DNA from 4 places in the Bradyrhizobium sp. USDA 10063 genome. Region 4 is predicted to be linked to each of the others. Evidence: predicted binding sites of a transcription regulator. Region 4 holds the regulator's gene; each other region holds the start of a gene.
The links. Region 4 encodes LexA, which represses DNA repair genes until DNA is damaged. Its sites were predicted from a motif close to TGTTCNNNNTGTGTTCNG; they were not measured.
Positions count from the first base shown of each region.

Region 1: a site for LexA is predicted at 4,436-4,453, ahead of ACVJGD_RS44870 (ImuA family protein). Genes of this name have one in related genera too.
Region 2: a site for LexA is predicted at 2,260-2,277, ahead of uvrA (excinuclease ABC subunit UvrA). Genes of this name have one in related genera too.
Region 3: a site for LexA is predicted at 4,346-4,363, ahead of recA (recombinase RecA). Genes of this name have one in related genera too.

Region 1 covers NZ_JBSSGP010000002.1:9,225,641-9,233,630, reverse strand. The annotation lists gene ACVJGD_RS44880 (error-prone DNA polymerase) at 1-1,331, opposite strand, end outside; gene ACVJGD_RS44875 (Y-family DNA polymerase) at 1,331-2,812, opposite strand; gene ACVJGD_RS44870 (ImuA family protein) at 3,576-4,367, opposite strand; gene ACVJGD_RS44865 (UdgX family uracil-DNA binding protein) at 4,550-5,908, shown strand; gene ACVJGD_RS44860 (inorganic phosphate transporter) at 6,295-7,923, shown strand.
Region 2 covers NZ_JBSSGP010000002.1:1,202,645-1,210,634, reverse strand. The annotation lists gene uvrA (excinuclease ABC subunit UvrA) at 1-2,173, opposite strand, end outside; gene ACVJGD_RS07630 (outer membrane protein) at 2,485-3,240, opposite strand; gene ACVJGD_RS07625 (single-stranded DNA-binding protein) at 3,680-4,171, shown strand; partial or broken gene gyrA (DNA gyrase subunit A) at 4,575-7,311, shown strand; gene ACVJGD_RS07615 (autotransporter family protein) at 7,353-7,990, opposite strand, start outside.
Region 3 covers NZ_JBSSGP010000002.1:2,153,458-2,161,447, forward strand. The annotation lists gene gcvP (aminomethyl-transferring glycine dehydrogenase) at 1-1,932, shown strand, start outside; gene ACVJGD_RS12605 (hypothetical protein) at 2,065-3,051, opposite strand; gene recA (recombinase RecA) at 3,157-4,245, opposite strand; gene ACVJGD_RS12615 (hypothetical protein) at 4,534-4,713, shown strand; gene ACVJGD_RS12620 (hypothetical protein) at 4,846-5,013, shown strand; gene ACVJGD_RS12625 (hypothetical protein) at 5,734-6,072, shown strand; gene ACVJGD_RS12630 (DUF6894 family protein) at 6,179-6,412, shown strand; gene ACVJGD_RS12635 (hypothetical protein) at 6,541-6,771, opposite strand; gene ACVJGD_RS12640 (hypothetical protein) at 6,854-7,132, opposite strand; gene ACVJGD_RS12645 (PaaI family thioesterase) at 7,369-7,830, shown strand; gene ACVJGD_RS12650 (pyrroloquinoline quinone-dependent dehydrogenase) at 7,835-7,990, opposite strand, start outside.
Region 4 covers NZ_JBSSGP010000002.1:1,317,091-1,325,080, reverse strand. The annotation lists gene ACVJGD_RS08195 (hypothetical protein) at 1-101, opposite strand, end outside; gene ACVJGD_RS08190 (SPW repeat protein) at 355-717, shown strand; partial or broken gene ACVJGD_RS08185 (MFS transporter) at 864-1,063, opposite strand; gene ACVJGD_RS08180 (ComEC/Rec2 family competence protein) at 1,284-3,572, shown strand; gene ACVJGD_RS08175 (hypothetical protein) at 3,581-3,802, opposite strand; gene ACVJGD_RS08170 (hypothetical protein) at 3,956-4,381, opposite strand; gene lexA (transcriptional repressor LexA) at 4,674-5,375, opposite strand; gene ACVJGD_RS08160 (molybdopterin molybdotransferase MoeA) at 5,577-6,788, opposite strand; gene ACVJGD_RS08155 (HAD-IA family hydrolase) at 6,798-7,427, opposite strand.

The sequences.
Region 1 (7,990 bases), 7.9 Mb from region 4:
GCGGTGACGTCCTCCGTCAGCCCAAGCGCCTTGCCGACGTCGCGGATCGCGCTGCGCGGACGATAGTGGATGACGGTCGCGATGATGGCGGCGCGATGCCGGCCATAGCGGCGATAGACATATTGCATCACCTCCTCGCGCCGCGAATGTTCGAAATCGACGTCGATATCGGGCGGCTCCAGCCGCTCCTTGGAGATGAAGCGCTCGAACAACAGATCGACCTTGGTCGGATCGACCGAAGTGATGCCGAGCACATAGCACACGGCGGAGTTCGCCGCCGATCCCCGCCCCTGGCACAGAATGCCCTGGCTGCGTGCGTAACGGACGATGTCGTGCACGGTCAGGAAGTAATGCGCGTATTTCAGCTCTGCGATCAGCGCGAGCTCCTTGTGCAAGGTCGCTCTGAGCTTGTCGTCGATCCGGCCGCCGAAATAATTGATGACGCCGGCCCAGGTCAGGTCTTCCAGATGCTGCTGCGCGGTCTTGCCCGGCGGCACTGGCTCATCGGGATATTGGTATTTGAGCTGGTCGAGCGAGAAGGTGATGCGATCGGCAAAGCGCATGGTCTCTGCGATCGCGTCGGGAAAATCGCGGAACAGTCGCGCCATCTCGTGCGCGGGCTTCAGATGCCGCTCGGCATTGGCTTCCAGCTTCCTGCCGATCGCATCGATCGTCGTCTTCTCCCTGATACAGGTGAGCACATCCTGCAGCGGGCGGCGCGCGGGATGGTGATAGAGCACCTCGTTGGTCGCGAGCAGCGGCACTTCGGCTTTCGTTGCGAGGTGATGCAATCGCGCCAGCCGCCGCCTGTCGTCGCCGCGATAGAGCAGGCTTGCGGCGAGCCACACGCCATCAGTGCGGCTTGCCTTCAGGTGCGCAAGCAGATCGAGCGCCTTGGCCGCCTCGAAACGGTGCGGCAATGACAGCACCAGGAGCTGGCCTTCAGCGAAGTCCAAGAGATCATTCAGCTTCAGATGACATTCGCCCTTTTCGATCCGTTCGATGTCATTGCCGCGCTTGCCGCGGGTGAGGAGCTGGCACAGCCGGCCGTAGGCTGCGCGGTCGCGCGGATAGACCAGGATGTCAGGCGTGCCGTCCATGAAGCCGATGCGCGAACCGATCAGGAGCTTTGGCGGGTGCGTCACTTCCGAATTCTCGAGCTCCTTGTAGGCGCGCACCACGCCGGCGAGCGTGTTGTGATCGGCAAGCCCGATCACGGGGATGCGGAGAATGCTCGCCTGATGCACATAGGCGCGCGGATCCGATCCGCCGCGCAGGAAGGAGAAATTGCTTGATATGCCGATCTCGGCATAGTCGGGCGTCGGTTCCATCATGCGAACAACCCATGCACGAACCAGTTGGCGGGAACGGGCTTGCCGTCTTCGTCGATCAATTCGCTGTCGTAGAGACCATCGCGAAAGATCCAGAAGCGCAGGCCCTGCTCGTCCTCGACGCGGAAATAGTCGCGCGTCAGCACTTTCCCGTCCCGCTGCCACCATTCCATGGCGATGCGTTCGGGACCTTCGACCCGCACCACCTGATGCGTGGCGCGCCGCCAGGTGAAGCGATGCGGCGGTCCATCAGGCACGGTGGCGAACGGCACCTTGATCGGCTCCGGCCTTTCGAACAGCCGCAGCGGACGGAGCGGCGGCTCGCCCTCGGCGCGCGCGGGCCAGACGGCATGCGATGAAGCGGCCAGATGATGCTGCGCCGGCGCGGCAAGCGCCGCGCGCTCGGGGATATGGGTGTCCTCCGGCAGGTGCACGACCACGCGCTTGCCGCCGATGCGGGCAGCGATGCGGTCGATCAGCGCGGCAAGCTCGTCATTGTCATGGACATGGGCGTCGAGATCGCGCTGCTGCTGCACCACGATCTCGGTACGGCCGGCGGACAGGCGGATCAGGTCGAAGCCGAAGCCGGGATCGAGGGGATCGCTCAGCGCCTCGAGCCGTTCGCGGAACAGGCGGTCGATCACCTCAAACTTCGTCACCGCACGCCCGGTCTCGACGGCAAGCGTGCGCACCGCGCCGTCGGTGCGGAAGAAGGCTGCCTCCAGCTTGCGCGCGCCCTTGCCCTGCTTGTCCATCGCCTGGACCAGCATCTTGGCGAGGTTCTGCAGCGTCATCGCGATCATGGGCTCGGTCGTGATCGGCTCGGGAAAACGCTTTTCAACGATGTAGTCCGGCAATGGTTTGCGCGGGCTGATCGGCGCATCGCCCTGCCCCAACGCATGTTCGAGCCGCGTGGTGAAAGCTGCGCCGAAACGCGCCGCGATCTCATGGCGCGCGCGGGCGGCGACATCGCCGATGGTCTTCAGGCCGGCGCGGCGCAAGCCTTTCGTGATTGCCTCATCCGCGCCCAGTGCCGCGATCGACAACGGGCCGACGGCCTCGGCCTCCGCACCATCCTCGATGATCCTGCCAGACGAATGCCGCGTCAGCGTGCGGGCGCAGACCGATGTGGCCGCGATCGCGCCGCTGACGGCAAAGCCGCGCCGATTGAGAGCGCCGCAGACGATCTGCAGCATCGCACGCTCACCGCCGAACAGATGGGCGCAGCCGGTGATGTCCAGGAAGAGACCATAGGGCGGATCGAGCGCCACCAGAGGTGTGAAGCGATCGCACCAATCGGCGATGTCATTGAGCGTCTTGGCATCCGCAACCTCGTCGGCATCATAGACCGTCAGTTCCGGGCAGATCGCGCGGGCATTGGCGAGCGGCAGACCGATCGACAGGCCGCTTCGCGCGGCGATGTCGTCGAGGGAGTGGATCACCAGCGCGTTGTGCTCCTTGATGACCACGACGCTGGGCACTTCCACCTCTCCCGCTTGCGGGAGAGGTCGGATCGCGCCAGCGATCCGGGTGAGGGCTCTCTCCCCACGAAGAGTCTCGCCTGTGGAGACACCCCCACCCCAGCCCTCCCCCGCAAGCGGGAGAGGGGGCGATGCAGCGCCCGTGTGGTGAGAAGTATTTTCAGCCAGCGCGGTCCGCTTCGCGCTGACGACGCTCGGCACTTCCACCTCCCCCGCTTGCGGGGGAGGTCGGATCGCATCGCCAGATGCGATCCGGGTGAGGGTTCTCTCCCCACGAAGAGTCTCGCCTGTGGAGACACCCCCACCCCCCCCCTCCCCCGCAAGCGGGAGAGGGGGCGATGCAGCGCCCGTGTGGTGAGAAGTATTTTCAGCCAGCGCGGTCCGCTTCGCGCTGACGACGCTCGGCACTTCCACCTCTCCCGCTTGCGGGAGAGGTCGGATCGCGCCAGCGATCCGGGTGAGGGCTCTCTCCCCACGAAGAGTCTCGCCCGCGGAGCCACCCCCACCCCAGCCCTCCCCCGCAAGCGGGAGAGGGGGCGATGCAGCGCCCGTGTGGTGAGAAGTATTTTCAGCCAGCGCGGTCCGCTTCGCGCTGACGACGCTCGGCACTTCCACCTCCCCCGCTTGCGGGGGAGGTCGGATCGCATCGCCAGATGCGATCCGGGTGAGGGTTCTCTCCACACGAAGAGTCTCGCCCGCGGAGCCACCCTCACCCCGGCCCTCTCCCGCAAGCGGGAGAGGGAGTTCGGGCAGCTCGCGTGTTTCAGCTTGCGAGGCGGTGCGCGCCAGTTGCCGCTTGATCCGATCGATGGGCAGGCGCGGCAGCCACAGGCTGAGGATACGCCGACGGTTCACTGAAAAGGCACTCATCACATTTCCATTCCATGATCCATCGCCCGACCGGGCCATGACGATTGCGAACGAGCTGCGCATCGAACAGAGGCGCACCCCACGCGCTCCAACTGGCGCCCGGCGGCGAATGCGCCGCGCGCACGATCCATCTGGTTTCCGCGGTGGAGGGAAGCGGCGTTGCCGCCAGGCGGAGCAGCAGCGCGGGGACGCCTGATGATTGCGAGGCAAGCGTCAGTTTGCGGCTCGCGACCAGATCGAGCTGCTTGGACTCGCCCCAGACCTCCATGATGACGGCGCCCAACGCGTCGCAGGCGAGCGCATCGGCCGTGGTGCGTAGCGCATTGTCGATGTCGGCGGCGCGCACGGTGACGAGAAGGCGCGGATCGAGGCCGAGCTCGGACAGGCCGCTCATCGAGAGCGCGCCGGATTCGATTTCGGAAAAATCCTGCCGCACCCAGACCAGCGGCTTTCGTGCGGCAAGACGGCCGGCCAGCCCTGCGATGAAGCCGGTGGCGGAAGCGCCTTGGCGCCCCTCGGCAAACACCTCGTGCACCGCGGCTTTCGCAAGGCCGCCCTTGAGCATCGCATCGGCGCTGGGGTGTCCCAGCGCGATCCGCTGCAGCGCGTGCGCTTCATTGGATGTCTCAATGCGCTCGATGCGCCCGCGCAAGGACGCAAGCGTGCTCAGGCGTGCGCTCGTCATGCGCCGCTCCTTAAGGAAGATATCGGGGCCGTTGCTGGCTTAGGAGAGAAACCAGAAGCTAGCCCATTCGTTCATGATATGTTCTAATATAAAGCCAACTGCGCGGGCGGAGTCAATCGGATTGGTAACGGGATAAATTCTTCAGTGAAATCAAGGGGGTTGATGAGAGCGGAGCAGGTACCATGCACCACATCATCCTGGGCAGCGAGACCGATTTCGACGGCTGGCGCACGGCGGCGCGGGCGCTGGTATTGAACGACGTGACGCCGGCCGACGTGACATGGGCCGTGCGCGGCCACGGGCCCGATCTGTCGGAAATATCGACGGCCGAAGCGCCACTGGAAGTGCCGCACGGCACGTTCAACGTGCCGGCCAAATTTGTCGAGCTGGCAAAAACCGCGATCCTGTATCGCGACGCGGAGCGCTTTGCCCTGCTCTATCGCCTGTTGTGGCGCCTGCGCCGCGACCATGACCTGCTCGATATCGCCGACGATCCCGAGGTCGCGCGCATCCATGCGATGGCGAAGGCCGTGCATCACGAGGCGCAGCGGATGCGGACGTCGATCCGCTTCCGCGAAATCGGGCGCGAGCACACATCGCATTTCGTCGCCTGGTTCGAGCCACAGCATCATGTCGTGGAACTGGCCGCGCCGTTCTTCGCGAGCCGCTTTGCCGACATGCCCTGGTCGATCCTCACATCAGATGTCTGCGCGCATTGGGACGGGCATGCGGTGTCGATCACGCCAGGCATCAGCGAGGCCGAGATGCCCGCAGGCAATCGGCTGGAGGAGATCTGGCAGCGTCATTGCGCTGCGATCTTCAACCCGGCGCGGCTCGCGGCAAAGAAAGCGAGGAACCCACCCGAGGCTTTGACGATTAAGCCCGCAAGCGAAAGCGCTACGCCACCGGAACCCGCCATGATCCGCCACGCCGCCGACACGCTGAGCAGGTTGCGCGAGGAAGCCGCGGAGTGCCGCGCCTGCCATCTCTACAAGCATGCGACGCAGACCGTGTTCGGCGAAGGCCCGCAAAGCGCGCAGGTGGTGCTGGTCGGCGAGCAGCCGGGCGACAAGGAAGATCTCGCCGGGAAACCGTTCGTCGGTCCCGCCGGCCTGATGCTCGACCGCGCGCTGATCGAGGCCGGCATCGACCGCAAGAAGGTCTACGTCACCAATGCGGTGAAGCATTTCAAATTCGTACCGCGCGGCAAGATCCGCCTGCACCAGAAGCCGACTACGCCGGAGATCAAGGCCTGCCGCCAATGGTATGAGCGGGAACTCGCATCGATCAAGCCGGATCTGGTGGTGGCGATGGGCGCGACCGCTGCACAATGCGTGTTCAACAAGCTCACGCCGATCAACAAGAACCGCGGCCGCCTGATCGATCTCGACGACGACATCAAGGCGCTGGTGACGGTGCATCCCTCCTATCTGCTGCGGCTGCCCGATGACGATGCGAAAGAGCGGGAATATCAACGTTTTGTCGAGGATCTGAAGATCGCGGCGGAACTATTGAGGAAGCGCGCGCAGGCCGCAGCGTAAGCATGGCACCATGCATAGTCCGCAATAACAAGCCGTTGATAAAACTGATATCCATTTACAACCTTACATTGATGGACGATACTCTCCAATTACAGGGGGAGTTTGGGGCGTCTTGTTCACGCCAATGACGTTCCCATGCGGTCGACGCGCTGCCGCGGCGCCACAGCCCCGGCGTCAGGCAGCGCGCGACCGCTTCCTTCGCATCACGCTTCCGCCGTGCGCGTGGCTTGCCATTTAACTGATCGCGTCGCGAACGCGCGTCGCAGGCCGCAATCGATGCAGCACTCACGCACCGCCGCGGCTCACGCAAACTACGGCTGTCATCTAACCTTCAAGGCAATCGGTCAAAACTAGGGCCTCCTTCTGTATTTTGACGGGGCGTCAGAATGACCGATTTTGCACTCAATTCATCAGTGGGCGGCGGAAGACCGATCCAGCCGGCTTCAAGACCAAATCTCGATAAAGGCTTCAATCCGCTGACGATGATCATCTTCTTCGGCATCCTCGCGGCTGGGCTATTGTTCGTCGCCTACAGCATCTATGTCGACGTCGATGCCACCGGCACCCGCGTCACCACCTTCTTGCCCTACATCCTGCTGTTCGTTGCACTGCTGATTGCGCTCGGCTTTGAATTCGTCAACGGCTTCCACGACACCGCCAACGCGGTCGCGACCGTGATCTACACGCATTCGCTGCCCGCCGAAGTCGCGGTGATGTGGTCGGGCATCTTCAACTTCCTCGGCGTGCTGCTCTCGTCCGGCGCGGTCGCATTCGGCATCATCTCGCTGTTGCCGGTCGAACTGATCCTGCAGGTCGGCTCCAGCGCGGGCTTTGCCATGGTGTTCGCGCTGTTGATCGCCGCGATCCTGTGGAATCTCGGCACCTGGTATTTCGGCCTGCCGGCCTCGTCCTCGCACACGCTGATCGGCTCGATCATCGGCGTCGGCATCGCCAATGCGCTGATGCGTGGCCGCGACGGTACCTCCGGCGTCGACTGGAGCAAGGCCACCGAGATCGGCTACGCGCTCCTGCTGTCGCCGCTGGTCGGCTTCATCTGCGCCGCCATTCTGCTGCTCGTGCTCAAGATGATCGTGCGCAACCCTGCGCTCTATGCCGCGCCCGAAGGCAACAAAGCGCCCCCGCTCTGGATCCGCGGCCTCCTGATCCTGACCTGCACCGGCGTCAGCTTCGCGCACGGCTCCAACGACGGGCAGAAAGGCATGGGCCTGATCATGCTGATCCTGATCGGCACCGTGCCGACCGCCTATGCGCTGAACCGCACGCTGCCGGAATCCATGGTCGCCCAGTTCCAGAAGACCTCGGAAGCCGCCTCCAAGGTGATCGCCGCGAAGGGCGCCGGTCACAGCATCATCGGCGATCCCCGTCCGGCCGTGACGCAGTACATCTCGCTGCACCACCTCACTGAGGGCACCTTCCCCTCGCTCGCGGTGCTGGTCAAGGATGTCGGCGATCAGGTGATGAGGTACGGCTCGCTGAACAGGGTGCCTGCGGAAGCAGTCGGCAACACCCGCAACGACATGTACCTGATTTCGGAAGCGATCCGCTTCCTGATGAAGGACAAGGAGAGCGACCTCAGCAAGGAAGAGATCGCGACGCTGAACGCCTACAAGGCCTCGCTCGACAGCGCGACCAAGTTCATTCCGACCTGGGTGAAGATCGCAGTCGCGATCGCGCTCGGGCTGGGCACCATGATCGGCTGGAAGCGCATCGTGATCACGGTCGGCGAGAAGATCGGCAAGACTCACCTGACCTACGCGCAGGGCGCCTCCGCCGAGCTCGTTGCCGCCGGCACGATCTTCGCGGCCGACACCTTCGGCCTGCCGGTATCCACCACGCACGTGCTGTCATCCGGCGTCGCCGGCGCCATGGCCGCCAACGGCTCGGGCCTGCAGGTCGCGACCATCCGCAACATGGTGATGGCCTGGGTGCTGACACTGCCCGCCGCGATCATGCTGTCAGCCTCGCTCTACGTACTGTTCGCGAATATGTTCTGAGCAGAGAGCCGCACACCGTCATTGCGAGCGGAGCGAAGCAATCCATCTCTCCGCTTGCTGAGGCATG
Region 2 (7,990 bases), 110 kb from region 4:
ACTGGTCGATGTCGATGATCTTGTCGATGTGCTCGAGGCCCTCGATGCGGTCGTGCGGGGCGGCGGCTTCGCTCGCATTGTTGAGCTTGCGTGCGATCGCCTTGTAGAGCGTGTCGATCAGGAGCGTCGACTTGCCGCCACCGGAGACGCCGGTGATGCAGGTGAACAGCCCCAGCGGAATCTCCGCCGTGACGTTCTTCAGATTGTTGCCGCGGGCGTTGACGACCTTGATGGTGCGGCGATGGTTCGGCGGCCGCCGATCGGGGATCGGCACCGAAAGCTCGCCGGTGAGATATTTGCCGGTCAGCGATTTCGGATTGCGCATGATGTCTGATGGCGTGCCCTGGGCGACGATGTGGCCGCCATGCATGCCGGCGCCGGGGCCGATGTCGAGCACGTAATCGGCCAATCGGATCGCGTCCTCGTCATGCTCGACCACCACCACGGTGTTGCCGAGATCGCGCAGCCGCTTCAGCGTATCCAACAGCCGCGCATTGTCGCGCTGGTGCAGGCCGATCGAGGGCTCGTCCAGCACATAGAGCACGCCTGTGAGCCCCGAGCCGATCTGGGAAGCCAGGCGGATGCGCTGGCTTTCGCCGCCGGACAAGGTGCCGGAGGAGCGGGACAGCGTGAGATAGTTGAGGCCGACGTCGAGCAGGAAGGTCAGCCGCTCGCGGATCTCCTTCAAGACGCGGGCGGCGATCTCGTTCTGCTGCGCGTTCAGCGCCTCCGGCACGGTCTCGAACCACTCGCCGGCTCGCCTCACCGAGAGGTCGGCGATCTCGCCGATATGCTTGCCACCGATCTTGACGCACAGCGCTTCCGGCTTGAGGCGATAGCCGTTGCAGGCGGCGCAGGGGATGTCGGTGAAATACTTCGCTAGCTCCTCGCGCGCCCACTCGCTCTCGGTCTCGCGGTAGCGGCGGTTGATGTTGGTGATCACGCCCTCGAACGGCTTCTTGGTGTCGTAGGCGCGGACCCCGTCCTCGTAGGAGAACTTGATCTCGTCATCGCCGGAGCCGTGCAGGATCGCGTCTCTCGTTTTCTTGGCCAGGTCCTTCCACTTGGTGTCGAGCGTGAACTTGTAATGCTTGCCGAGCGCGGTCAGCGTCTGCAGGTAATAGGGCGAGGAGGACTTTGCCCACGGCGCGATCGCACCCTTGCGCAGGGACAGATCCTTGTCGGGAATGACGAGGTCCTCGTCGACATGCTGCTCGACGCCGAGGCCGCCGCAGGCGGGGCAGGCGCCATAGGGATTGTTGAACGAGAACAACCGCGGCTCGATCTCGGGAATGGTGAAGCCGGAGACCGGACAGGCGAACTTTTCCGAGAACAGTATCCGCTCAGGCCCGCTCTTGTCGTGGATCTTGGCGGTCTTCTTCTTTTCCTCGGCGGGTGCCGCCGCCGGCGCATCGGCGAATTCGATCACGGCGAGACCTTCGGCGAGCTTCAGCGCGGTCTCAAAACTTTCCGCGAGCCGCTGGCCAATGTCGGGGCGCACCACGATGCGGTCGACGACGACGTCGATGTCGTGCGGAAACTTCTTGTCGAGGCTCGGCGCTTCGGCGAGCTCATGGAAGGTGCCGTCGATCTTGACGCGCTGAAAGCCCTTCTTGAGATATTCGGCGAGCTCCTTCCGGTACTCGCCCTTGCGGCCGCGAACGACCGGCGCCAGCAGATAGAGGCGGGTGCCTTCGGGCAGCGCCAGCACGCGGTCGACCATCTGCGAGACGGTCTGGCTCTCGATCGGCAGCCCCGTGGCCGGCGAATAGGGCACGCCGACGCGGGCCCAGAGTAGGCGCATATAGTCGTAGATCTCGGTGACGGTGCCGACGGTGGAGCGCGGGTTCTTCGAGGTGGTCTTCTGCTCGATGGAGATGGCGGGCGACAGGCCGTCGATCTGGTCGACATCCGGCTTCTGCATCATCTCCAGGAACTGGCGGGCATAGGCCGAAAGCGATTCGACATAGCGGCGCTGGCCCTCGGCATAGATGGTGTCGAAGGCGAGCGAGGACTTGCCGGAGCCGGACAGGCCGGTGAACACGACGAGCTTGTCGCGAGGAATCTCGACGTCGATGTTCTTGAGGTTGTGCTCCCGCGCGCCGCGGATGGTGATGGCACGCGTTGAGGAGCCGGCGGGTTGTTGGCGCTTCGCCCTGAGCACTTCATCCATATCGGCAATTCCAGGCGCTTGTAAGCGCGCCACGTTACGGGCGCGCGTCGTCGGAAATCCGTACCACGGCGCCGATGGGGTGATGCTGGAACATAGGAAGAACGCGCGATGATTTCCAGTGCCTAGGACGAATCATCAACGATTTGTTTCTGGTCGTATTTTTTTTCGTGCAGCTTTGGCAGTAGCTGGCAGCAAGAGCGCGCTCGCGCGACCGGAGCTTCCCGGATGAACGGCTCGGAAGTAGACGGCTCAAAAAACAAAAAGGCCGGCGCAAGGCCGGCCTTTTCTAAGATTGATATCCGATCGCGAGATCAGTACCGCCCGACGAGTGGGGCGCCACCGAAGCCGAACTTGTAGTTCACGCGGACGGTGACCATGTCGACGTCCTGACTGACATTCTCGGTGGTGAAGAGCGTGCCGACCGGGCCGGCGAAGCCGTTATTGATGAAGTCGTAGGAACGATCGCCCAGGAAGATGTGGTCGTACTCGACGCCGACCGACCAGTTCGGCGCGAAGCCGAATTCGACGCCGGCGCCAACCACGGCACCCCAACGGGTGTCGTTGACGTCGTTGGTGATCGGGAAACCAGTGGCGGTGTCGAGGACGCGGTAGCGATTTCCGGTCACGGCCGCACCGCCCTTGACGTAGAACAGCACGTTGTTGGCGGCATAGCCGATCTGGCCGGTCAGCAGGCCGAAGGCGTCGATCCTCGACTCGTTGGTGTCGATGCCCGTCAGCAGGCTGATGTTGCTGCCCTTGAAATCGGCCCAGTTGCCCTGACCTTCGACGCCGAACACCCACGTGCCGGTCTGCCAGCGATAGCCGATCTGACCACCAGCCGTGCCGCCGTCCGCGTCGTGGCAGCCATCGCCGAAGCCGATGACGTCCCAGCACGTGCGGCTCGTTCCCCAGCCGCCGTTGCCGCCGATATAGAACCCGCTCCAGTCATAAACGACGGCGACGGGCGCCGGCGGTGCCTTGGTATAAGGGCGCGCGGCAAGATCGGCAGCCGACGCTGGCGCAGCCAGCGCAACCAAGGCAACCGTTCCAAGCAAAAACTTCTTCATCGTAGCTCTCCAGCCTTTGTTCGCTTCAATTGGTCCCGAAGCGTTACGGTATAAGGACGCGAGCGCCGCGCCGTCGTTTTAGGCATATACCCCGATTCAACCGGAAATACCGTCGCCGAAAGGCAACACTTAACGGCGAAGTGCGGATAACATAAGTTAATGATTTGCTTGTTATTTTCGGGAACCCGGAGATCGATTTCGGGTTCCATTCCCGCCGCACCAAATTTAGGCCACGATATTGCCATGATTACGTCAGGTTGTGCGGAACAAAACTGGAACAATGGCGCGGTTGGTGCTATATGTGGATAACCGCGGGATGGACGGGAATGGCTGCGCCGGCGGGCGTATAGGGTCCGGCAGCGATGTAAGATGTGGTTAGCGAAGACTGAACGTGGCGGCCGTGCAACCGGCCGGCCCAGTGATTGAGTGGAGAGCGGCGATGGCGGGAAGTGTGAACAAGGTCATTCTGGTGGGCAATCTCGGCAAGGATCCGGAAATCCGGCGGACCCAGGACGGTCGTCCGATCGCCAATCTGAGCGTCGCGACCTCCGAGACCTGGCGCGACCGGGCCACCGGCGAGCGCAAGGAAAAAACCGAGTGGCATCGCGTCGTCATCTTCAATGAGGGGCTCGCCAAGGTCGCCGAGCAATATCTGAAGAAGGGCGCCAAGGTGTATATCGAGGGCCAGCTTCAGACCCGCAAATGGACCGATCAGAGCGGGGTCGAGAAATACTCGACCGAAGTGGTGCTGCAGGGCTTCAACTCCAACCTCACGATGCTGGACGGCAGGGGCGGTGGCGGCAGCTTCTCCGACGACATGGGCGGTGGCGGCGGAGATTTCGGGGGCAGCGGGCCTTCCAGTTCCGCGCCACGCCGCGCGGTGCCGGCCGGCGCCCGCAACAGCGACATGGATGACGACATTCCGTTCTGATCGACGGGAGCACCCTTGGAGGGCGTCGTGAGGATAAGAAAATTCCCTTCCGTGATTGAGGGATGGGATGAACTTATCCTCTTGAATGACTGCAGATAACCTCATCAAGCCATTGATGCCGCGTGATCAAGCGCGGCGAGCATCCTTGCGGTCTCGGCTAATGTGAATCGTGAGGAAATCGAGCTAACCGCAGTGGCGCTCCAACGCGGCCCGCGGTCACGGCCTTTGCCTCCGACGCGCCCTTGCTTCGCTCCGAGACGGGGTTCCCGCGGAGCGCGCGTCAACCCCGTAAGTCTATGAAAAAACGAAGGGAAAAACCGGTCGCCGGGACCCGTTCCGGGGTGGTTATCGGGCCGCCGATACGCTATATGATTCCCCAGTAGAACCGACCCGGATTCCCCCTTTGGCAGACCCCGAAGACGACAAGCCCGGCGAGCCGCCGGAGCCCTCAGACATTCGTCCCGTTTCCATCCTCGACGAGATGAGGAAGTCCTACCTCGATTACGCCATGAGCGTGATCGTGGCGCGGGCGCTCCCCGATGCGCGCGACGGGCTGAAGCCCGTCCACCGCCGCATCCTGTATTCGATGTACGACCAGGGGCACACGCCGGATAAGAAGTACGTCAAGTCCGCGCGCGTGGTCGGCGACGTCATCGGTAAGTATCACCCGCACGGCGACCAGTCGATCTACGACGCCATGGTGCGCATGGCGCAGGATTTTTCGATGCGCGTGCCGCTGATCGACGGCCAGGGCAATTTCGGCTCGGTCGATGGTGACCCGCCGGCCGCCTATCGATACACCGAAGCGCGCCTGACCCGGGCGGCAGAGGCCGTGCTGGCGGATATCGAGAAGGACACGGTCGACTTCCAGCCCAACTACGACAACACCGAGCAGGAGCCGTCGGTCCTGCCGACGCGGTTTCCGAATCTGCTGGTCAATGGCGCGGGCGGCATCGCCGTCGGCATGGCCACCAATATCCCGCCGCACAATCTCGGCGAGGTCGTCGACGCCTGTGTGGCGCTGATCGACAACCCGGCGCTCACCATCGACGAACTCATCAACATCATTCCGGGACCGGATTTCCCCACCGGCGGCATCATCCTCGGCCGGCAGGGGATCCGCTCATCCTATCATCTCGGCCGCGGCTCGATCGTGATGCGCGGCAAGGTCGCGATCGACACCCTGCGCAAGGATCGCGAGGCGATCATCATCACGGAGATCCCGTACCAGGTTAACAAGGCGAACATGGTCGAGCGGATCGGCGAGCTCATCCGCGAGAAGAAGATCGAGGGTATTGCCGACCTGCGCGACGAGTCCGACCGCGAAGGTTTCCGCGTCGTGATCGAACTGAAGCGCGAGGCGATGCCGGACGTGGTGCTGAATCAGCTCTACCGCTTCACGCCGCTGCAGACCAACTTCCCGGCCAACATCCTGGCGCTCGATTCCGGCCGCCCGCAGCAGATGAACCTGAAGGATCTGCTGACCATCTTCGTCGCCTTCCGCGAACAGGTGGTGACCCGGCGAACCAAATATCTGCTCGGCAAAGCGCGCGACCGCGCCCACCTCCAGGTCGGTCTGGCCATCGCCGTTGCCAATATCGACGAGGTCATCCGCGTGATCCGCACCTCGCCGAATCCGGCGGCCGCGCGCGAAACCCTGATGTCGCGCGACTGGCCGGCGCGGGACGTCGAGGACATGCTCACGCTGATCGACGATCCGCGCCACCGGATCAACCCGGACGGCACCATCCGCCTTTCGCTGGAGCAGGCGAGAGAAATCCTCGATCTCCGCCTGCAGCGCTTGACCGCGCTCGGCCGTGACGAGATCGGCGAGGAACTCACCAAGCTCGCGGCCGAGATCTCCGACTATCTCGACATCCTGCGCTCGCGCGCCCGCGTACAGGCGATCGTCAAGACGGAGCTCGCCGAGGTGAAGGCGGAGTTCGCCACCCCCGCGCAAGACGGTCATCGTCGAGCAGGAAGGCGAAATGGAGGACGAGGACCTGATCCAGCGCGAGGACATGGTGGTGACCGTGTCGCACGCCGGCTATGTCAAGCGCGTGCCGCTGTCGACCTATCGCGCCCAGCGCCGCGGCGGCAAGGGCCGGGCCGGCATGCAGACCCGCGACGAGGATTTCGTCAGCCGCGTGTTCGTGGCCTCCACCCACACGCCGGTCCTGTTCTTCTCCTCGCGCGGCCAGGTCTACAAGGAGAAGGTCTGGCGATTGCCGATGGCCGCACCGAACGCGCGCGGCAAGGCATTGATCAACATCCTGCCGCTGGAGCAGGGCGAGCGCATTACCACCATCATGCCGCTGCCGGAGGACGAATCCTCCTGGAGCAATCTCGACGTGATGTTCGCCACCACAGGCGGCAACGTCCGCCGCAACAAGCTGTCCGACTTCATCGACGTCCGCCGTTCCGGCATCATCGCCATGAAGCTGGAGGAGGGCGAGGCGATCGTCGACGTGCAGATCTGCACCGAGCATGACGACGTGCTGCTGACCGCCGCCGGCGGCCAGTGCATCCGTTTCCCCGTCACCGACGTGCGCGTCTTCACCGGCCGCACCTCGATGGGCGTGCGCGGCATTTCGCTGGCCGAAGGCGACAAGCTGATCTCGCTTGCGATCCTGCGCCATGTCGAGACGACTTCGGACGAACGCTCGGCCTATCTGAAGATGCGCCGCGCGGTCGCGGGCGAAGCGGCCGCCGAGGAGCCGGCGGAGACCGAGGCCGAGGAGACAACGGGCGCGATCCAGCTCTCGCAGGAGCGCTATGTCGATATGTCGGCGCAGGAGCAGGTGGTGCTGACGGTGTCCGAAAACGGCTACGGCAAGCGGACCTCGTCCTACGAGTACCGCACCACCGGCCGCGGCGGCAAAGGCATTGTCGCGATGAGCGTCAACAGCCGCAACGGCAAGCTGGTAGCTTCGTTCCCGGTCGAGGAGGCCGACCAGATCATGCTGGTGACCGACAAGGGCCAGTTGATCCGCTGCCCCGTCGGAGACATCCGCATCGCCGGCCGCTCGACCCAGGGCGTCATCGTGTTCGACACGGCCGACGACGAGCATGTCGTTTCGGTCGAGCATATCGGCGACGACAGCGAGAATGGCGAGAACGGCAACGGGAACGGCCAGTAATCAGTAGCGCGGGTCGCTTCGCTTCACCCGTGCTACGAACTTCACCAGCTCCAGCGAAAACCAAGATCGTCACGCAGGCCGTCATGGCGGCTGTTGTCGGCGGTCTTGTCGATGACGAACTGATAGCCGAGCTGGCTGTAGAGACTGACGCTGTTGTCGAGCTTGGCGGTCAGTCCGGCGAAGACTTCGGTTCGCGTCGATTCGTCGAGCAACCGCACCTGGTCGAAGCCGAAGCTGGTGGTCGCCTGCGCTCCCCAGCCGCGCCAGAAATTCACGCCTATATAGGGCTGCCAAAGCACGCCGTTGTGGCCCTCGATGGTCCATTTGCCGCGCAGGCCGAGCCGGCCGGTCGGGCCTGATGTCGTACCGAGACCAACATTGCCAAGACCGTCATTGGCGTCGTTGAAGGTGATCTGCTGCCAGATGATCTGCGCCTGCGGTTCCAGCACGAAGTCGGGTCCAAGCGGCAGCGGGATCGGATAGCCGAACTCCAGCGACGAGGCGAAGCCAGAGCCATCGGCCGGCAGTTGCGCGGACCGCGTGGTCGCGAGGCCCCGGTAGATCGTGCCCTGCATGATCGCGTCGATGTACCAGCCGGTCGGACCGTAGTGGGTCCAGTAGCCGCCGAAGGTATAGGCATCGAGCGAAACCGTGCCGGTCCGTGTCAGCATGTAGGCGG
Region 3 (7,990 bases), 840 kb from region 4:
CGGCTGGCGCTGCAGACCCGCGAGCAGCATATCCGCCGCGAGAAGGCGACCTCGAACATCTGCACCGCGCAGGTGCTGCTCGCCGTGATCGCCTCGATGTATGCGGTCTATCACGGCCCCGAAGGCCTTACTCATATCGCGCGCAACGTGCATCGCCGCGCCGCCGTGCTGGCGGCGGGATTGCGCAAGCTCGGCTTCGCGCCCACGAGCGAGGCGTTCTTCGACACGCTGACCGTCGAGGCTGGCGCGAAGCAAAGCGAGATCGTGGCCCGCGCGCTCGCGGAGAAGATCAATCTGCGGATTGGCCAAGGTACGCTCGGCATCGCCGTCGACGAGACCACGACGCCTGAGATCATCGAGGCGGTGTGGCGCACATTCGGCGGCAACCTTGCCTATGCCGACGTCGAGGCCGGTGCGCGCGAGGCGCTGCCGACGGAATTGAAGCGCACGACCGCGTTCCTGACCCATCGGGTGTTCCATGCGCACCGCTCCGAGACCGAGCTGCTCCGCTACATGCGCAAGCTCAGTGATCGCGACCTCGCGCTCGACCGTGCGATGATCCCGCTCGGCTCCTGCACCATGAAGCTGAACGCGACCACGGAGATGGTGCCGCTGACCTGGCCCGCCTTCGGCAATCTGCATCCGTTCGCGCCGGCAGATCAGGCCAAGGGCTATCACGCGCTGTTTGCGCGCTTGGAGAAATGGCTGTGCGACATCACCGGCTATGACGCGGTGTCGCTGCAGCCGAATTCAGGGGCGCAGGGCGAGTATGCCGGCCTGCTCGCGATCCGCGGCTATCATGCCGCGCGCGGCGAGGCCCATCGCAGGATCTGCCTGATCCCCTCCTCCGCCCACGGCACCAATCCGGCTTCCGCCGCGATGGCCGGCATGGAGGTCGTGGTGGTCGCCTGCGATGCGCGCGGCGACGTCGATGTCAATGATCTCCGCGCCAAGGCGGAGAAGCATTCGGCAAATCTTGCAGCCGTGATGATCACCTATCCCTCGACGCATGGCGTGTTCGAGGAGCACATCAGCGAGATCTGCGACATCGTGCATCAGCATGGCGGGCAGGTCTATCTCGACGGCGCCAACCTGAATGCGCAGGTCGGATTGTCGCGGCCTGGCGACTATGGCGCCGACGTCAGCCATCTCAACCTGCACAAGACGTTCTGCATTCCGCATGGCGGCGGCGGCCCTGGCATGGGCCCGATCGGCGTGCGGGCGCATCTGGCCCCTTATCTGCCCGGCCATCCCGCAACCGACGGCGGAACGCCGCACCCGATCGGGCCGGTGTCGGCGGCGCCGTTCGGCTCGGCGTCGATCCTGACCATCTCCTACATCTACATCCTGATGATGGGCGGCGAAGGCCTGACACGTGCCACCGAGATCGCGATCCTCAATGCCAACTACATCGCCGCACGTTTGCACCCGCATTTCCCGGTGCTGTACCGCAACGCCAAGGGCCGCGTCGCCCATGAATGCATCGTCGATCCGCGGCCGCTGAAGACTTCGGCCGGCGTCACCGTCGACGACATTGCAAAGCGCCTGATCGATTACGGCTTCCACGCGCCGACCATGAGCTTCCCGGTGCCGGGCACGCTGATGATCGAGCCGACGGAATCGGAATCCAAGGCCGAGCTGGATCGTTTTTGTGATGCCATGATCGCGATCCGCCAGGAGATCGCCGAGATCGAAGGCGGCCGCTTCAAGGTCGAAGCCTCGCCGCTCCGCTACGCTCCGCACACCGTGCACGACATCGCCGACGACGGGTGGAATCGCGCCTACAGCCGCGCCGAGGGCTGTTTCCCGGACGGGGTCTCGCGCACGGACAAATACTGGAGCCCGGTCGGCCGCGTCGACAACGCCTACGGCGACCGCAATTTGGTGTGCTCCTGCCCGCCGGTGAGCGATTACGCGCAGGCTGCGGAGTGATGTTAGTTCGTCATGCCCGGGCTTGACCCGGGCATCCATCCCAAAAGAGTCTTTGGAAGAAGGATGGCTTGCCGGGTCGAGCCCGGCAATGACAGTTGAGTAGGTAGACGAAACCCATCCTACTCGCCGTCTCTAAGGCGCGATCAGCCCAGGACTCCAGCGCCAGAGGTTATCGTTCGTCAAATGCGTGCCGCCCCACCAGCGGTCGATCGGGTTGTGGCGGCTGAAATCTTCCTTGTGGCCGACGACGGCCTTGCCGAAATCTGTCAGCGACAGCCGGCTTCGTAAGAGAGCCGTGTGCCGGTCCCGCAGGTTATCCCGCCCGATCGTCCGTAGTTCCTCGTCGAGTCCCGCGACCGCAGGAGTCGGGCCAAGCCCAAGCCCGTCAAGCAGGTAGCCGTGCTGCCACTCGTCGAAGACGTGCGTCTGGCGAAGCTGCCGGAAGTGGAAAAGCGGATTGACGTTCGCATAGCCCCTTGAGATCAGCTCCAGCATCCGCATTTCCGTCGCACCCAGCCCGGTCGAAGCCGAGGGAAGCTCTTCCAGGAGATCGAGCAGGACAGGCTTGAGCGACGGCAGAGCACTCAAGTCCTTGCGGAGCAGACCGAAGCAGGCTTCCGGCGTCGGCGCCCGATAGGCCTGCCATGCGGCGCTTGCCGTTGCGAGTTCCTTCTCGGTGACATCGATGGCGGGCGGTCGCCACTTGTGAAAACCGCCCGGATGAAGCCCGATCATCTCAAGGTCAACAAGGCGCAGCCTCAATCTGGCGACGGTTTCGGGATAGGAGCTGAAGTAATCGAGCAGCCAGACCAGTTGCAGTTGGGCGTCCGGGCGTACGTCGTACCATAGCTCCACGCTCTCGTATTGCTGGCAGAACTCGGCCAAGCCGAGATCCCTGTGGCGCTTGTTTTCGCTACGCGACCACCGGGTCGCAAAATCCGACCAGTGAGTCCCTTGCTTTTGGCCGGACGTGCGGGGACCAAGATGGGCTGCCAGCTCTTCTGGAGACGGTAACGGTCCCCACGTGAAGCGATAGAAGAAATCAACAGCGAGATCGGCGAAATCAGATTTAATAAACTCCGGGATCAACCAGCCCGTCAGGACCAGGGGCTTCATCATTCTCTCCGGCAATCACCCAAACCAAAACAAAACGGGCGCCGAAGACGTCGGCAACTCAACGTCCTCAGCGCCCGCTTCCCGCGAAGAAATCGGATATCTCGAAACTTACTCTTCCGCCGGCTCCTCACCGTCGGCGTCGCGCTCGGGTGTGCCGGCGAGGATCTGCTCGGCGATCAGGCCGGAGTTCTGCCGGATCGCGAGCTCGATCTTGCTGGTGATGTCGGGGTTGGAGCGGAGGAACGCCTTGGAGTTCTCACGGCCCTGCCCGAGCCGCTGGCTGTCATAGGAGAACCAGGCACCGGACTTCTCGACGATACCGGCCTTGACGCCGAGGTCGAGGATCTCGCCCATCTTGGAGACGCCCTCGCCATACATGATGTCGAACTCGACCTGCTTGAAGGGCGGCGCCAGCTTGTTCTTGACCACCTTCACGCGCGTGGTGTTGCCGACCACCTCGTCGCGCTCCTTGATCGCGCCGATGCGGCGGATGTCGAGGCGGACGGAGGCGTAAAACTTCAGTGCGTTGCCGCCGGTGGTCGTCTCCGGCGAGCCGTACATCACGCCGATCTTCATGCGGATCTGGTTGATGAAGATCACCATGGTGTTGGACTTGTTGATGGAGGCGGTGAGCTTGCGCAGCGCCTGACTCATCAAGCGCGCCTGCAGGCCGGGCAGCGCATCACCCATCTCGCCTTCGAGCTCGGCCTTCGGCACCAGCGCCGCTACCGAATCGACCACCAGCACGTCGACCGCACCCGAACGCACCAGCGTGTCGCAGATCTCCAGCGCCTGCTCGCCGGTATCGGGCTGCGAAATCAGGAGCTCGTCGATATTGACGCCGACCTTGCGCGCATAGACCGGGTCGAGCGCGTGTTCGGCGTCGATGAAAGCACAGATGCCGCCCTTCTTCTGCGCTTCCGCGACCGTATGCAGCGCCAGCGTTGTCTTGCCCGAAGATTCCGGTCCGTAGATCTCGACGATGCGTCCCTTCGGCAGGCCGCCGACGCCAAGCGCGATGTCGAGCCCGAGCGACCCCGACGATACCGTCTCGATATCCATCGAGCGATCGTTCTTGCCAAGCTTCATCACCGAGCCCTTGCCGAACTGGCGCTCGATCTGGGAGAGCGCGGCAGACAGAGCCTTGGACTTATCCATGGAGGATCCTTCGACGATACGCAGGGCAGTGGCGGACATTGGATGTGCTCCTTATGACGGGGATTCGCTAGCGGGAAATACGGGGGCCGATGAGGATTCGATGGCTATTGCGTTGAAAGCCTGTACCATCTTTGTTCCATGTTCGCAATATGTTCTTTTCGTTAACCCAGGGCGCCCCACCCCGGGGCTCCGCCGCCCTAAATTCACTTCTGAACCAAAGCCGCCCCGCCGAGTTGCCTGTCCATCACCGACAGCGGATCCGCCCGTAGGCAACGGTGGCTGAGAGACCAATCGCGCTCCCGCCTGCATGATTCAAGGGAGCGCGAGATGATCGGCGGGCACACCTATATTTATCGCCCGTCCTGGGCGCAGGACGACGTATTCACGACGCGCTCGCGCGAGATCATCGCACGATCCTTCCAACTCCTCGAACAAACCGCAAAGCCTGACACGTTCCTGGGACGTCAAACCTTTGAGCCGTTCCCGAAAGAGGACGACAATCCGTAGTTCTCCGACCGAGAACGAAGTTCCTTTCCGCCTTAACGCAAGTTAGCGGCTATGCGGGTTTCCCTTTTTGTGAAGGGAGCATCGCTTCCGTTCCGGAATTGTCGTTCAGACAGATCAGAGCGGGAAGTGCCCATGAGGAACACACTGCAAGACCCGAGCTATTGGCGAGAGCGAGCGGAAGAGACCCGCACCAAAGCAGAGTCGTTTGTCTATCGTAATTCGCGCGAGAGGCTGCTCAAGATCGCCGAAGAATATGATCGGCTGGCCGTCTACGCCGAGCAGTGGCAGTTGCAACAGTAAGGCCGCGCCATCCCGTCGAGACGCCGCAGCAGTCGGGAAGAATTGGCAGTCGTCGATGTCGGCAGTCTGCCTGTGATCGATCAAAGCGCTCTCGCAACATCCGTGACCTGCCTTGCGAAGCTCCTCGGAACACGCGCTCCGGATCGATGCTCGCATAGCAATCATTTGCCCGCTGCCATCCGATCGCCGCTGCCGGCAAGCAATGATGCGACAGCTCGCACAGACCTGCAGTCGCCGATCGACGAGCTACGATTGCTTCGCCCCGACGACAGGCGATCGTTCGCGGTGAAACCCAACATGGCGTGGATCGGGTGTCCATGTACCGATCGAGCCCGCCCGGGCGCCGTAGTTCTCCGGACAAGAACAAAGTTCCATCAAAATGTTCGCGATTTGGTGCATCCGCCCGAGAACGCACGGGTTTTCGGATGGCGGACTGCTTGGCGGTATCTTTCCACGCTTGGCGGTACGCAGAATGCCTCGGGTCCTTGGAGGACAAGTTCCTCGTCGGCCGGGCGTGTCGCGCGCCTGTCCAAGGGCCGCCGCTGCCGCCCGCATTTTGCGAGAAGTTCCTTCCGCACCAGCGTGACGCGATTTGATCGAGCGCGCCGACATCGGCGTGCTCAAAGCAGACCTGCCTGAACCCGGGGAAAAATATGCAGTGCGCCGGAACGGGCAGATTCGATCGATGTTAACTTACGTTAAGCTCGGGGACGGCGACTGATGGCGCTGGAAATACCGGGATCGGGCGATCGGATCGCGCAACGCGGCAACTGCCCTTCGGCGGATTCCAATGTGGTGCAACCTTTCGTTCAGCCTGGAATGCCGCCGGGTGTGTGCGGAGCCTTGAAGATGATCCATAAGGGCGTCGAATATACCGTCACGTTGGTCACACCCGGTGTCTGGAAGTGGCAGTTTCAGATCGGCGATACAGTCAAGACCGGCAGGACCGAGGCGAAGCTTCAGTTGCTGGCGATTCGGCGCGTCCAGTTACGCATCGACCGCGAGTTGAAGAAGGCCAGCCGCGAAGCGACCGGCACCGGCGACTCATCATTGCGCTGACAGCACTTCCGTAAATAACCGGGATTGATCTTTACGGCGCCAGGGACTCCACTTCCTGTTCCCAGTGGGTTGCCCGTCGGCGGCCTTGATGCGCCGGTGCCATCTCATGCCGCTCTATTTCTTTCGCATCCGAACCGTCGACGGCACCGGCATCTGCAATGACGGTGCCGAGTTTCCCGATCGCGACGCGGCGTGGAAGGAGATGACTCGTGTCTGCGCCGACATGATCAGCGGCGTGTCGCGTCATCTTCAGGAAAACGCGGAGTGGCAGATCGAACTGCTGGACGACACCAAGCATCCGATCTGTCGGATTCGACTGGTCGCGAAAACGCTGGACTAGAGCGTTTTCGAGCGAAGTGGATTCCGGTTCGCATAGCAATCAAGGTTACGCAGATTGCGTAGACTTATCTGCGCAGAAAACGCGTCAAAACAAAAATCTGGATCAGAACCGTTTCCGGACCTGGCGCGTCAATCGGCGCTGGCAAGACGCCGCATCGTGAATTCGATCCTGTCGCCGGGCAATTCGCGCCAGCTTTCCACCGCGCTCATATAGGCGGCCTTGGGATACCGGTTGAGGAAGTCGCGTGCCTTCAGCCGCGCCTCGTCGCGCGGCAGGGTAAAGGTCTCGCGCAGGAAGCCGTCGCCCCGCTTTCGCCGGGCGGCCATTCGGCTCGCAAGATCACGCGGACGCAAGGCCATGTCGCAATTCCAAACCAGGTGACGACCGGCCAAATATAGGGAGAGCGGAGACCGAATCCGAGTCTCCGCGTAACGTCGGCGCTTACTGCTGCGCGCTGCCGGTCTTGGTCTTCGGCTTCGCCGGGGCGGCCGCCTTGGGCGCCTCGCTCCGCACGCTACCCCACGGGTCGGATGACGTCTTGGCGTCGGGGATCTTCCTCAGCGATTCCCTGTAGGCCTTGTCCCTGACCGCGTCCTGCTCGAGCTCGTCCGGCGTCTTCGTCGGTCCGTCCGCAAGCAGGTTGATATGCGGGGTCTGCATTTGCGCGTAAGCCGGCGTTGCCAGCATCGCCACGACCGCCATGGCGCCCAGAATTCTCATAACATGCTCCCTCACTAGTCCCCCGGGATTTAGCTTGGCGTATATCCCGCCCAAGCCGCTTCGCCAAGCAGGCCCCAGACCTGAGATCTGCGGGATCTTGGCGCCCTCTCCTGAGATGGCGGTCATGGGATGCCAAAAGTCTGGCAATTTCAAGCCGGCCGCCCTGCTGTTCCCTTCCGGTAAATGCCCTCTAGAATGCATCCGCCGTCATCGCCAAGGGAGAGGAATACGCATCCATGCAGCAGGAAGGGGTCACGGAATTCGGCATCGATGATGCGCGGCGGGTGCTTGGCGAGGTATTTGCCCCCTGGGTGCTCGATCTCAATCTCTCGATCGAGGGCTTTGATGTTGCGCCGCCGCGGGAGGCCGGCGCCGATTGGCAGCCCGGTGCGGTCTTGCGCATGCCCTTCTCCGAACGGCTGTGCCGCCATGGCGGCGTCGTCTGCGGCCAGGCGCTGATGGCATTCGCGGATACGTCGATGGTGATCGCCAACCTTGCCGCCAACCGCAGCTATCGGCCGATGACCACCGTCGACCAGACCACGCATTTCATGCGCGCGGTGAGCGCCGCCGACGTGCTGGCGGACGCGCGCGTCGTCCGCCTCGGCCGCACCATGAGTTTCGGCCGCGTCACGCTGCTCTCTGCCACCGACAACAAGCCGGTGGCGATGGTCTCAAGCGCCTTTGCGATGCTGTGACGGCTTAGCGCGCATCGCGTCGGCGGCGCCAGCGCCATGCCGCAGCCACCAGCACCGCGAGAAGGAGTCCCGCTGAAGTCGCCCCGCCAAGGAAGCGTCCGCCCGGCCGGTCGATCGTGCGCGACCAGAGCGAGGGCGCTTCGCCCTGTCGCGGCAGACG
Region 4 (7,990 bases):
GCCTCGAGCTCGATGGCGTTCTGAGCAGCCTCCGCAATGGCCTTGGCGCCATGTGCTTCCAAGAGCTGCCGCGCATAATTGTGGATCTCGATTTCTCGCATGGCGTCATGCTCCTCTCGTTCTGGGCGCAACCGTGAATTCCGGTCGGGCCGAGAGCCGTAGACGTTGACACCTAACTGAGCGCAGCAGTGTGCATCCTGCTGCGGCGCACTTGCAAGAGTGCTTTCCGGGTGATGGGCCGCCGGGATTGGAGAGCGGCCCCGGAGCACTGGCAGCGGCAACACAGCGCAGGTCGGACGGATATCTTTCCAACGGCACCCCCACCATATCCATGTGAGAGGGGAGGTGAGTGTCATGCGCATTCAACACTGGCAGGACGTTGCCAGCTTGTTGGTGGGTGTGTGGCTGGTCGGGTCGCCCTTTGCCCTGGGCTTCGCCGGGGCGGCCGTCTGGATCACCATCGCGCTTGGGTTGGCTGTCATCCTGTTTGCCGTCGAGGCATTTGTCATTCCATCCTATCTGGAGGAATGGGGAGAGATGCTCCTCGGACTGGCTCTGCTGGTTGCACCTTGGACGGTCGGCTACGAGCAGGTCGCGGCAACGGTAAGCAGCGTGCTGTCGGGCGTACTGGTAATTCTTCTTGCAGGCTGGGAGCTGCTGACGGATCGTGAATTCACCACCTGGTGGCACGATCGCTGGCATCACCGAGCCGGCTGAGAAGGTAGGTTGGCCGAGCCATTGGTCCGACCGCTACGCGGCGGCGGGGGCGACGTGCGTCGTCCCCGAGAAACGTCGGCGCGCTCTTGCCGGAAAGTGGACTGCCCCGCCGCGGGACTTGGTGGTCCCGCGGCGAAGCTATCCTGTCACGATGCGGTTCTCGGTTCGACCGGTTCCCAGATGCTGGTCTTGCGCGTCTCCGGCATCAGGAAAACGGCGAGCACGAAGCAGACCGCCGGAACTAGGATCGGACAGATCAGCGCGTAGCCGACGCTGCCGGTGGCGGCGAAAGCCGCCGAGGTGACAACGGCACCAAGCCGCCGCCCCAGCCGTTGCCGATGTGATAAGCCTCTTTCCCATCTGTACGGGCGGAGGCGCGACCGCAGTCCAATCCTCAATGGGACTGCAGCCTTACGAGACTTTCGGCTCAATCGGGCTTGAGGCCGACGGAAGAAGCCGGTGCCGGGATTGGGAGCGCTCCGGCAGGATGTTCGCATCTGTTCCGCTATCCCGCGGATACCTGCTTCCGGTAGTTTCGCAGAAACAGGGGTAGTCCAGGGCGCAGGATGTCGGACGAGGGCAGGACGCCGGGCGGCAGGCGCGGCTATGCCGGCACCTGGCCGCCACGCGAGGCGATCGCGTCGGCGGGTGGGTATGCCCCGATCAGCGTCGGCGCCTGGCCCCCGATCATCGAGACATTGCGCCAATGGGCCCGTGCCGAAGCGGGCGCCGGGCGGCTTCTGCCTTGGGTGCCGGTCGCGTTCGGCAGCGGCATCGCGCTTTACTTCGCCGCCGACCATGAACCGGTGCTGTCGGTCGCGGTGATCGTCGCGATCGCGCTGTGCATTCTCGCATTCCTGCTCAGGCGGCGGCAGGCGTTCGTCGTCGCCGTCATGATTGCCGCTGTTGCTGCGGGCTTTGCGGTTGCTACCTGGCGAACCGCGCGGGTCGCGCATGGCGTGCTGGCGCGGCCGCTGTTTTCGGTCTCGCTCACCGGATTTGTCGAGACGCGCGACATCCGAGAGCGGACCGATCGTTTCGTGCTGCGGGTGGCGAGCATCGAAAGCCAGCGCGGCGCGCCGAAGCTCGAGCGTATCAGGCTTTCGGTGAAGAAGGGCACCGCCCCTGAAGTCGGCAGCTTCGTCGAATTGAAGGCGCGGCTGCAGCCGCCGCTCTCGCCTTTACGGCCCGGCAGCTATGATTTCGGCCGCGATCTCTATTTCCAGGGCATCGGCGCCTCCGGTTTCGTACTCGGCGCGATCAAGACGACGGCGCCGCCGGAAGGCCGCGGATTTGCGCTGCGCTATGCGGCGTTCATGCAGGGCATGCGCGATGCGATCGACGCGCGCATCCGCAACGTGCTCGAGGGCGACAATCGCGCGATCGCGACCGCGCTCCTGACCGGCCGGCGCGACGCAATCTCCGAGCCGGTGAATGACGCGATGTTCGTCTCGGGGCTCGGCCACGTGCTGTCGATCTCGGGCTACCACATGGCCGTGGTCGCGGGCGTGGTCTTCTTCGCGGTCCGCGCGTTGCTTGCGCTGTTCCCGGTGCTCACCGTGGGCTTTCCAATCAAGAAATGGTCCGCCGCCGCCGCGCTTGTGGCGGCCGCCTTCTATCTGCTGCTGTCGGGGGCCGAGGTCGCGACGCAGCGCTCGTTTTTCATGACGGCAGTGGTGCTGATCGCGGTCATGGTCGACCGCCGCGCGGTCACGTTCCGGACGCTCGCGGTCGCGGCCATGATCGTGCTCGTGATCGCGCCGGAAGCGCTGGTGCATCCGAGCTTCCAGATGTCGTTTGCGGCCACCCTCGGGCTGGTGGCGCTGGTGCAGATCGGCATGCCGCATCTGTTCGCCGCTCCCGATCATTCTACGACCGCGCGGATTGCGCTGTGGGGTGGGCGGGAGGTCGCGATGCTGCTGCTGGCGTCGCTGGTGGCGGGGCTTGCGACCACGCCCTATGCCGCCTTCCACTTTCACCGGGTGGCACCCTTTGGCGTGCTCGCCAATCTCGCGGCGATGCCGGTGGTGTCGGCGCTGGTGATGCCGGCAGGGCTGCTTGGCCTCTTGGCGATGCCGTTCGGCTTCGACGGCGTGTTCTGGGCGATCATGGGCACCGGCATCGACTGGATGATCGTGGTCGCGCAATGGGTCGCCGCGTTGCCGGGCGCGGTCGGCCGCATTGGTGCGTTCGGGATCGGCCCTCTGATCGCCGCGAGCCTCGGCATCATCCTGCTCGGGCTGTTGCGCACGCCGCTGCGCTTCGTCGGCGCGGCCGTGCTTCTCATTGCGGTGGTCTGGGCGGTGAGGGCGCCCCAACCGGACATCCTGATTTCCGGCGACGGCCGCCATGTCGCCGTGCGCGGCGGTGACGGGCGACTGCACCTGATGCGGACCGCGAAGGACGCGTTCCTCGCGAAGGAGTGGCTGGCTGCCGACGCCGATGCCCGGGCCGCAAGCGATCCCTCGCTCACCGAGGGTGTGTCGTGCGATGAGGGCGGCTGCGTGAGCCCTGCAGCGGGCGGCGCGTTCATTGCCCTCACGCAGCGCGCTGAGGCGCTTGCGGACGATTGCGAGCGGGCGGTGCTGATCGTGACGGCAAGGCCCGTTCCGCAGGGCTGCACCGCGGCGGTCATCGATGCCGAGCGCCTGCGGCGGCAGGGCGGGCTGACGCTGCGGCGGAACCGGAACGGCTTCGTCATCGACGCGGTCAGGCCCGCCGGCCTCGACCGGCCGTGGTCCCCCGCGATGTCAGGCGAAGGCGAGCCCGAGACCACGATCCGAATCCAGGGAGCACCTGCGCCGCGCGCGATCGATGCGACCCCGTCCGAATCCGACCTGCAGCCAGAAGACTGAGCGCCCCGTCAATCTCCGCCGGCGCTGGCCGGCAACTCGAACGCGCCGAGTCGAAACTCGTCCGGGCTGCCTGAACGCGAAGGCATTTGAACGAGCGTAAAGGTCGCATCCGGATATCGCTCCCAGATGGCAAGATCTTCCGCTGCCACGGTGAGCCAGCCGAACCTGAACATGTACCGGCCCGGCTCGGCCACGCGTCCGGCTCTTTGCCATGTGATCTTGGTGACCACCGATCACGCCCCCTCGGCGAAATGAAGCACTCGTTCAACACAAAATCACACGCGCCCCCGGATGTGCCCTCCGGGGCCGCTCAAAACACTTTGCTTGTCGCTCGCGGCAACGTTCCGCCGGCCGAAACCGGCGGCGCACGCTGCGCGAGGCCGTCAGCCCATGAACAGCGGGTTCGGCGCCGGGCGCTGCTCGACCACCTTCTGCGCCGGCTCGACAACATGATGCGTCACGGGCAGTTGCAGCACGGTCGCCCGCTGCCCTTCGCAGAGCTGGGTCACCAATACATGGCTGCCATCGGGGAATTCGATAGCGTCGTGGTGACGATCCCGAATATGCGGATCGATCTGGTTGAACTTGCCGACGCGGAAGCCGGTCGTCTTGGTCCAAATCCAGCGATTGTCGTAACGGACGTTGTCAGCGAACGCGAGTTCGGTCCCGGGAAGCATGCAGACCGCGACCGTCGGATCGCTTTCCGAAGCGAAGCCGCGGGTCGAGGTGCCGCGGAAGGTGGTGGTGATGAGCGTCTCTCCAACCTGGGCGGGACGCGTCGCCACGGCATGCAGGCTATAGTCACACATCGGATTGCTCCTCATTCGAGATAGCCGACCCGGGCCTGGGAGAGGCGCAGGCCTCTATCAGAGTGGACGATAACTTATAAGCCTCTGCTTCGTTCTTGGCATTTGTACGGCCCACGCCTTGTGTCCGTTCACAAACACGATAGCGAGGCGCTGCCGTACGTTGCCTCGCACAGAATAGCCCCGGCGGCGAACTACCGGGACTCATATTCTAATCATTCTAAGTCGTTCTTGTCAGCGTCTCGCATGAACAAAGTACCCACCCAAGTACCAGACGGGCTGCTGTGCCGGACGCTCAATACTTGCGATAAAGCCCGATCAGCTTGCCCTGGATCCGCACCCGGTTCGGCGGCAGGATGCGGACTTCGTAGGCGGCATTGGCAGGCTCGAGTGCGATCGAGGCGCCGCGGCGACGGAAGCGCTTCAGCGTAGCTTCCTCCTCATCGATCAGCGCCACCACGATGTCGCCGGTGTTGGCGGTCTCGTTGCGCTGGATCAGCGCCATGTCGCCGTCGAGGATTCCGGCCTCCACCATGGAATCGCCACGCACCTCGAGCGCGTAGTGCTCGCCGGAGCCGAGCATGTCGGGCGGCACGCTGATCGTGTGGCTGCGGGTCTGCAGCGCCTCGATCGGCGTACCCGCCGCGATCCGGCCCATCACGGGGACCGCGACGGGACGGTTGCCATCGTCCTCGGCCACGGCCGTGCTGCTCGTGCGCTTGCCGAGCGTGCCTTCGATGACGCTCGGCGTGAACCCGCGGCGGCCGTTGCCGGCCGCCGAGAGCTCGGGCAGCTTGATCACCTCGATCGCGCGGGCGCGGTTCGGCAGGCGACGGATGAAGCCCCGTTCCTCCAGCGCCGTGATCAGGCGGTGGATGCCGGACTTCGAGCGCAGGTCGAGTGCGTCCTTCATCTCGTCGAAGGAAGGAGGCACACCGGCCTCTTTCAGCCGTTCGTTGATGAAACGCAGAAGTTCATACTGTTTGCGCGTAAGCATCGCGAGCATTCCCCCGGTTGGTAGCGTCGTTCGATCCGAGACTTGAGAAGAGCTGATCTCGGGAGCCACGCACTCCCATTCGTAGACAGCGAGTTTCGAAACAAATCATGAACGGACACTATATGTTCGATATGTGTTCCGCAACCACTTAATTTCAGGTGAACGCGATTGGAAATGCTCCCGTACGTGCTGGTCGCGGCTTCATTCAGGCAATCGGAGAATGTCGCAGGGGGCGCCTTTCGGCGCCGCCGGCGCGAATGGCGGACGGATCACAAGTGCCTGCGCCGCAGTGAGATTCCCGAGCAGCGAACTGTCCTGCCGGGTGACCGGCGTTGCGATCAGCGTGCCGTCGGCGCGCTCTTCGAGCAGCGCACGAAGATAGTCTTCGCGCTGATCGTTGGCGGCGAGATCGCGGCCGAGCAGGGCGCTTTTCCTGACGTGATGGATCGCCGAGCGGCCGAGCAGGGCCCGAATCAACGGCACCAGGAACAGGTAGGCGCAGACATAGGACGACACCGGATTGCCGGGCAGGCCGATCACCCGCATCGCGCCGAGCCGGCCATGCATCATCGGCTTGCCCGGCCGCATCGCGATCTTCCAGAACGCCATGGTGACACCCTCGGCCTCGAGCGACGGTTTCACGAGGTCATGGTCGCCGACCGAGGCGCCGCCGGTGGTGACGAGGATATCGGCGCCCGCGGCATGCGCGCGGCGGATGCCTTCGGTGGTGGCGGCAACCGTGTCCGCGGCGACCCCCAGATCGATCGTTTCGGCGCCTTCCGCGCGGGCCAGCGCCCGCAGCGCATAGCCGTTGGAATAGACGATCTGGCCCGGACCCGGCGAGCTGCCCGGCATCACCAGTTCGTCGCCGGTCGCGAGCACGGCGACCTTTGGCCGGCGCCGCACCGCGAGTTCCGGATAGTTCATCGACGCCGCCAGCGACAGCGCGCGGTCGGTCAGCCGGCTGCCGCGCTGAAGCAGCACGTCGCCTTCGCGGAAATCGATCCCGGCGGGCCGGATATGCCGCCCGGCGATGGCGGCCTCGGTGATGGTGATGTGATCGCCGTCGACCCTGGTGTCTTCCTGGATCACGACGGCATCGGCGCCAGCGGGAATGACGCCACCGGTGAAGATCCGCGCCGCTTCGCGCCGGCCAAGTTCCCGATCGAACGGCCGGCCCGCGGCGACTTCGCCGATCACCTTCAGCCGCGCGCTGAGATCGGCGGCATCGGCTGAGCGCACCGCATAGCCATCCATCGCTGACATCGCCAGTGGCGGCTGCGTGCGCCTCGCTGCGACGTCATGCGCGAGGGTGCGGTGACAGGCAGCATCGAGCGCGACCATCTCTTCCGTCAACGGTTCCACGCCGGCGAGAACAGCGGCTAGCGCATCGGCGACCGGCATCAGGGCCACGGGCAACTCCTAAATTCCGAGTGCGAGAAGCGCGTTCGTCACATCATCTGACGATGTGACGTGAATGGCGTTAAGGCCTGCCGCTCGTGCGCCGCGGATGTTCTCGGCGGAATCGTCGAAGAACACGATGCGCGAGGCCGGCACGCCGATCGCCTTCACCACGTAATCATAGGCTTCCGCATCGGGTTTCCGAAACCCGATCGTCGACGAGAAGAATATCTGGCGGAAGTGGCCGAGCACGTCCGAATAGGCTGTCGAGAAATGCTCGATATGGGGCGGATTGGTGTTCGAGAAAGCATAGAGCGGCAGGCGCACCTTGGCGCGCGCCAGGTGCTCGGCGATTCCTGGCATCTCGCCGGCGAAGATCGCGTTCCAGCCTTCCAGGAACTGGGCGTCGGAGATTTCGATGCCGAGCGACTGCCGCAGGCTTGCGAAGAAGGCGGCGTCATCGATCTTGCCGACCTCGTGATGCCTGTAACTCTCGTCCATGACAAAGCGGGCGGCGAGCTCGGCGGGCTCGCAGCCGGCATGGCCGGCCCAGATGGTCATCACCTTGCCGAAATCGATATCGAGCACGACGCGGCCGAGATCGAACAACAGGACGTCGGCGGAGCCGGGGGAGAGGGACGGTTGGGTCATGACGACGGTGGTGTACGAAAATCCTGCGACCACGGCAATGTCGTCAATGGCAACCGTCGGCAACGGTCACGCACACCGCTGTCGTCCCTGGAAAGCAGGGACCCGTAACCACAGCGAGGCGTTGTTGCGTGAGCACAAGCGGTTACAGCGGAGCACATCACGACATCCTGTGGCTATGGGTCCCGGGTCCCGGCTACGCCAAGGGCTTCGCCGCGGCGCGCAAGGCCGGGACGACGTGGGGTGAGATTCGGATTCAAACAGCGGAGAGGATGTGAGTTCGCGTTCTCGCGGCGCTTTGCGCCCGAGGTTTGCGTACCGTTTCACCCTCTCATCAATCAGAGGGCGCAGGGAAAGCCGGGTGCCGGTTGCACCCGTGGGCCCCGTGCAACAAAAAGCACGGGGGTAGGACCACAGGTCAACCGAAGCAACTCCGGCTTTCCCTGCGCAGTGGTTTACGGCTTACTTCGTGCTCTTCCCGGTGACCGGGCTTTCTTGCCACCGTCATCTCTCGCGCAAATTTTGTTTGCGCAAAAAACTTAGCGCCAGCGTCGGGGCGCCAGAAC